3 regions of the Chitinophaga sp. LS1 genome follow, and region 1 is predicted to be linked to each of the others. Evidence: riboswitches for the same ligand, from Rfam matches in the RefSeq annotation. Region 1 holds a riboswitch; each other region holds the start of a gene.
The links. A riboswitch is a leader RNA that binds a small molecule or an ion and turns the genes downstream of it on or off. The one in region 1 is predicted to bind thiamine pyrophosphate.
Positions count from the first base shown of each region.

Region 2: another riboswitch for thiamine pyrophosphate. It lies ahead of QQL36_RS34080 (TonB-dependent receptor); the one in region 1 lies ahead of thiS (sulfur carrier protein ThiS).
Region 3: another riboswitch for thiamine pyrophosphate. It lies ahead of thiM (hydroxyethylthiazole kinase); the one in region 1 lies ahead of thiS (sulfur carrier protein ThiS).

Region 1 covers NZ_CP128362.1:1,843,425-1,845,630, reverse strand. Annotated here, with positions in the region: gene thiC (phosphomethylpyrimidine synthase ThiC) at 1-1,058, opposite strand, end outside; gene thiS (sulfur carrier protein ThiS) at 1,141-1,344, opposite strand; TPP riboswitch at 1,431-1,538, opposite strand; gene QQL36_RS07565 (lipocalin family protein) at 1,575-2,090, shown strand; gene QQL36_RS07560 (hypothetical protein) at 2,117-2,206, opposite strand, start outside.
Region 2 covers NZ_CP128362.1:8,316,939-8,319,144, forward strand. Annotated here, with positions in the region: gene QQL36_RS34075 (single-stranded DNA-binding protein) at 175-606, opposite strand; TPP riboswitch at 783-875, shown strand; gene QQL36_RS34080 (TonB-dependent receptor) at 968-2,206, shown strand, end outside.
Region 3 covers NZ_CP128362.1:108,236-110,441, forward strand. Annotated here, with positions in the region: gene thiE (thiamine phosphate synthase) at 1-325, opposite strand, end outside; gene thiM (hydroxyethylthiazole kinase) at 318-1,124, opposite strand; TPP riboswitch at 1,168-1,262, opposite strand; gene QQL36_RS00505 (GH92 family glycosyl hydrolase) at 1,318-2,206, shown strand, end outside.

The DNA.
Region 1 (2,206 bases):
ACATGGCCGGGGCCTTCGATCATGACCTGTACATCGTGTTTCCAGGCGATTTTAGTGAGTTCGCCCAGGGTTTCCAGTTCAGCGAACTGCGCGGCATCGTTGGCATCTGCAATACTACCGGGACGTAAGCCATCACCTAATGAGAAAGAGACGTCATAGATTTTCATGATTTCGCAGATCTCTTCGAAGTGGGTGTAGAGGAAGTTTTCCTGGTGGTGTGCCAGGCACCATTTGGCCATGATAGAGCCCCCGCGGGAAACGATGCCCGTCATACGATTGGCGGTGAGTGGGATGTAGCGGAGTAGTACGCCGGCATGGATGGTGAAATAGTCTACGCCCTGTTCTGCCTGTTCGATAATGGTATCACGATATATCTCCCAGGTAAGGTCTTCAGCTTTACCATTTACTTTTTCCAATGCCTGATAAATGGGTACAGTGCCGATAGGTACAGGTGAGTTGCGCAGGATCCATTCACGTGTTTCATGAATGTTTTTGCCGGTGCTGAGATCCATGATGGTATCGGCGCCCCAGCGGCAGGCCCACACTGCTTTTCCCACTTCTTCTTCAATGCTGGAAGTGACGGCGGAGTTACCGATATTGGCATTGATCTTCACCAAAAAATTACGGCCAATAATCATTGGTTCGCACTCTGTATGATTGATATTGGCAGGGATAATAGCTCTGCCTGCGGCAACTTCCTGTCTGATGAATTCAGGTGTGATATGTTGTTGTGCGGCACCTTGATTTTCGCGGATAGCGATGTATTCCATTTCGGGCGTGATGATCCCTTTGCGGGCATAGTGCAGCTGTGTGGCGTTTTTTTGCGGCGCCCATGCGGCGCGCAGTTTTGGCAGACCTTTGCGTACATCAATCTCAATAGCCGGATCGGTGTAAGGGCCACTGGTATCGTATACAATGAGTGGTTCATTAGGAGTGGTTTCTCCTTTACTACCATACAGTCGGGTAGGTGTTAGCGTTATCTCTCTCATAGCAACGCCGTTAATGTAGATTTTCCTGGATGCGGGTAGTGGATTGCGTGAAATGTTTTCGATTTTCATACAACAAATAAGATGGGTGAAGAAATGAGAAGTCCTGCTGCGAGGGGATGCCCTGCAGTGCACAAATAATTAAATGAAAAAATTAACCTCCCTGTGTAGCGCGGATGATGGTAATACTATCTGCGGTTTGCAAGATGTGTTGCGGCCATGCGGGTTTAGGGATCACCTCCCTGTTGATAGCCACGGCCAGTCCTTTGTCGGATGGTAGTTGAATAAACTGTAAGAGTGCAGCGATGGTTATTCCCTGCTGCACCGCATAAAGTTTATTGTTTACAGTCACTTCCATGAATACATGAATTAAGGTGAAACAATAAACTTTAAGGATGGTAGAAGATGTGAGGATTCAGGTTACTTATATCTACAGCAAAAGAAGCTGTATCAAGTACTTTTCCCTACGGCAGTATGAGCTGCGTCAGGTACTGAGGGTCTCATCTCAGCTTTCCGGGTATGGTGGCCTGGAAAACACCCCTAAAGTGAAGCATAAAGGTAGGGGAAAAAGTCCATATCTTTGAGCGTATGAAAAATAGCTTGCTGCTGGTGAGTTTTATCACCATCTTTTCATTTGCCTGTCATCACTCGCGTAAGCCTGAGAAAGAGGAGGCTGTTGTAGATACCCCGGTATATGCGCCTGCAATGGATACAGTGCCTTCGGTTGTAGAAGACTCAACTGTGACCGTATCCGCTGATACCATCGTAATCGACACGGTAAAGCTGATTGGGAAGTGGTTGCAGCCTGTAACGGGAAAGGACAATGAGTGGCAGGGTATGGAATTGAAGAAAAACAGGAAAGCGATTGCGATCAATATGTACTCGCTGGTGTATGAAAAATGGGAGTTACAACATGATACATTGTTACTGTGGAATCATGCAGAAGGAGTGAAATCATCGGATAGTACAAGAACCATAGATACTGTAATTATCAGAGACCTTACGGATACTTCACTGGTATTGTTTCCTGTGAAGGCCGCAGAGGGATACCTGGAAAAATACAGGAAAGAAACTGGAGGGAAAAAAGTGAAGTCACGTAAGTAAGTTCACGCCTCTCCCTCCGGAGTGAATCAGCTATACATTTGCCATAAGGTAACAGCGAGGGCAACAACGGCCATGAATATACCGGCGGTAGCGACCTGCATATCATCAATATTCTT
Region 2 (2,206 bases), 2.2 Mb from region 1:
AATTGAATATTTCTTTTTCTTCATTTACATGAATCAAAAAACTCACTTCTGCTAACGGCAAAAGTGAGTTTTTAAGATTCAGGAAATTGACAATATCAATGAACTGCCGACATCACACCAGGGATAAAGAACAGACCTATAGACGAAAACTATCCCTTTTAAAAAGGAAATTCATTAAAATGGCAAATCATTTCTTACACCTTCATCATCATCATCTTCTTCATTCTCCCTTTCTAATTCTTCCTCACTTCGCTCCTCCTCTACCCCTGCACTTCCAGTTCCCAATACCCCCCTCGCTCCCGGCAGCAACGCCAGTTCCGCTACTCTCATGTTCACACCTGCCAGCACCTCGCCCTGCTTACCCGCATACCCTTTGAACACAGGCCTGCCTTCCACATACACCAGCGTTCCCTTCTTTAAATACGGTCCCAGATTATCCCGCCCCCAGACAGAACAATTAATCCATGTAGTACGCTCCTGTACTACTCCCATTAAATCTTTAAACTGTTCATTTTGTGCTACACTGAATGACAGCACTGATTTCCCGTTGATGACTTTTTTCAAAGCATCATGCCCCAGATGGCCAATGACCGAAAGTCTGATCATGCAATTACAAATTGATGGTTAACATTAAAAAAATAAAACGTGTGAAAACTTTCCAGGGGGGATAATATATATGCAATTCTAATTTAACAATTTTCTTCCATTTAAAAAATTTTTCTCTATACCTTTGTTTCGGAATCCGGTATGTACTATCGTACATTTTTTCAAAACCACCAGCCGGCTTCACCTCGGGGTGCCTTACTATCAGGCTGAGATCAGACCCGTTGAACCTGATCAGGTAATGCTGATTAGGAAAGGTAAGTGAACCAATTCTTCCTTACCCACATATGGCAAGCTGCACGCACATGCGTAGCAGATAACTTAATGCTACCCTCATACCGTAGCTTTTTAAACTGTTGAGTCCATGAGACAATTCTTACTGCTATGGCTGGTTTTCAGCGCAGTCTCGGTACATGCACAAACCGTGCTCACCGGTATAATCACTGACAAAAAAACCGGCCACCCCCTTGAAGGCGTGTCTGTCAGCATCCTTTCTGCCGATAATACCGGCGCCCATTCCAATGCCAATGGGGTTTACCGCATTTTACTCCCTTCACAGGGCACCTTTACTATCAAAGCAACTTACCTGGGCTTTCAACCCCTCACCACTGCTGTGCATACAAACGGAACTAGTACCAATGCCGATCTGCAACTGGAAGAAACCGGCCTCTTCGTACAGCCTGTTGAAATCACCAGCCTCCGCGTAGGCCAGCATGCGCCATTTACTCAATCTACTATCACCGCCGAAGAGATCAAAAAGCAAAACCTGGGACAAGATCTCCCCATCCTGCTCAATCAAATGCCAGGTGTAGTGACCAACTCCGATGCAGGTACTGGCATTGGTTACACCAGCATGCGCGTAAGAGGTACAGACATCACCCGTATCAATGTTACGAACAACGGTATCCCTGTCAATGATGCGGAATCACAGGGCACTTATTTTGTAGATATTCCAGACCTCGCTTCCAGCGTAAGCAGTATTCAGCTGCAACGGGGTGTAGGGACCTCTACCAACGGTGCCGGGGCTTTCGGCGCCTCTCTCAATATCAGCACCAACGATTACCGGGAGAAAGCTTATGGCGAAATCTATAACAGCTTCGGCTCTTTCAATTCATGGAAGAATACAGTAAAAGCAGGTACCGGGCTTATTAACGGCCACTTCACTGTAGATGCCCGCCTGTCAAGAGTCACCTCCGATGGTTATATTGATCGTGCCAGCTCCAATCTCAAAGCTTTTTATACTTCTGCCGCATATATTTCCAAAAACACCGCCATCCGCCTCAACATTTCCTCTGGCACTGAAAAGACTTACCAGGCATGGAACGGCGTACCACAGGATTCCCTGGCTACCCACCGTACCTATAACTCTGCCGGACAAAAATCGGATGGCTCTTATTATAATAACGAAACAGACAATTACCAGATGGACAACTACCAGTTGTTCCTCAACCAGGCCCTCAGCGATAAACTGAACTTCACCGTTGCGGCTCACTATACCAAAGGCAAAGGGTATTACGAGCAGTACAAAGAAGCACAGGCTTACAGTGCTTATGGCCTTACCAACCCTGTTATCAATGATGCGGAAGTGACCAGCACAGACCTC
Region 3 (2,206 bases), 1.7 Mb from region 1:
CTATAGAATACCCTAAAATCCCGCAGGAAGGCCATTGAGCCATGATAGTCAATGGCGCCAGATCACTGTTACCAACATGTATACCTGTAGCACCACATTGTTGTGCCACCCATAAGTTGTCGTTGATGATCAAGGGTACCCTGTGAGGAATGAGCGCTTCTTTGAGACGAAGGGCTCGTTCTAAAAATGCAGGATTATCCAGTTGCTTTTCGCGTAACTGAATTAAATCTACGCCCCCTTTCACAGCTGCTTTCGCCACTGCAACCAGGTCCCTGCCTTTGCAGGCTTCTTCGCTGATAACCAGGTATAATCTGCGATTAAACATTAGATTCCTCTATTTTAATCAGTGAAGCCACTACCTCATCTGTCAGTTGATATAACTGGTCCAGTATATGTACCTGCATACTACCCGGCCCGGCAGATACCTTAGCCGCTTTTTCACCTGCTATACCCAGGAGCGCCATGGCTGAAACGGTTGCACAAAATGGATCTTTGGGATTAACTGCTGCAAAAGCGCCAATCAGGGCAGTAGCTGTACACCCCATACCTGTCACCTTTGCCATCAATGGGTGTCCGTTTGATAATAATATCGTGGTGTCTTTGCCAACAATGATATCCACGGCACCAGATACACAAACTACACTGCCAAACTCCTGTTGCAGAAAACGAGCTGCTTCTACAGCGGCAGTGCTTTCCTGTGTGCTATCCACGCCTTTGGTGGTGCCGGCATTCTTACGGGCAAGGGCCATGATTTCAGACGCATTGCCACGGATAATGGTAGGCTTCAGTTCCAGTAATTGTTTTAATACTTCATCTCTGTAGGGGGTTGCACCTGCTCCTACAGGGTCCAGTATCCATGGTTTACTCAGGGTATTCGCCTGACCGATAGCAAGTTCCATACTCTTTACCCAGTATTCATCGAGGGTACCGATGTTGATGACGAGTGCTCCTACAATCCTGACCATGTCCACCATTTCCGAATGAGCATGGGCCATAATGGGAGATGCACCTACTGCCAGCAATGCATTGGCAGTATTATTCATGACTACATAATTTGTGATACTGTGAACCAGCGGGGATTGTTGCCGAACAGCCAGGATCTGTTCCCTGATAAACTCCTTCATAATGCCATATAAATTTTAAGTATAATGGCCAGGAGTACGCATGCGCTAAGCTGCTGCTTTTCCCTACGCCGGTACTAGCCGGATCAGGTTCGAAGAGTAATTCTCAGTCCCAGTGAAGGAACACCCCTAAAGCCTGCTCAAATTTAGCAAACAACGGGAGAAAATGACATAATTATTTTTTATACTTGTGTCTATGCGGTTAATTGTATCAATGGCGGCCATCGCCTGCCTTTTCCACGGAAGTGTTTCTGCCCAAACATCAGACCTTCTACGTTATGTTCAGCCACTTTCTGGCACAGCAGCCAGCACTACGGCTTCTTCCCGGAAACATGGCAGCGGCACTGAATCTTATGCCAATACCATTCCGGCAGTTGGACTGCCTTTTGGTATGACGCAATGGACTCCACAAACAAATACGACCGAAAACAAATGTTTTCCGCCATATACTTACAGAGACAGCCTGTTGACCGGGTTTAGAGGTACACACTGGCTGAGTGGATCCTGTACCCAGGATTATGGTAGTTTCACCATTATGCCTATCACCGGGCACTTTACAACTAACTATGCAACACCGTTTTCCCACGACAAGGAAATCAGTACCCCTGCTTATTACAAATTAACCCTACCTGCTGTTAGTACGGAGATCACAGCCACTTTAAGATGTAGCATGATCCAGTTCACTATGGAAAAGACGGATAGTCTGTACCTGTTGCTGACAGCAAATAGTGACCGGCAGGAAGGTATTGTGAAGATTAACGCATACAGACATGAGATTACAGGTTACAATCCTGTGCATCGTATTTACCAGGGATGGGGAGAACCGGCAGGTTTTTGTGGCTTCTTTGTGATGCAGATAGAGACAGTGACTACCATAGATAAATCTGGCTATGCGGCTTATTACCTGCAAAAAGGTGAACAGGTAAGGGTACGTATTGGAACCTCTTTTACCAGTATTGATAATGCCCGTAAAAACCTGGAAGCTGAAATACCCGATTGGGATTTTGCTGCCTTGAAAGCGAAGAATGAAGCTGTCTGGAACAAAGCACTGAGCCAGATACAGGTGGAAACAACCAGGGAAAAAG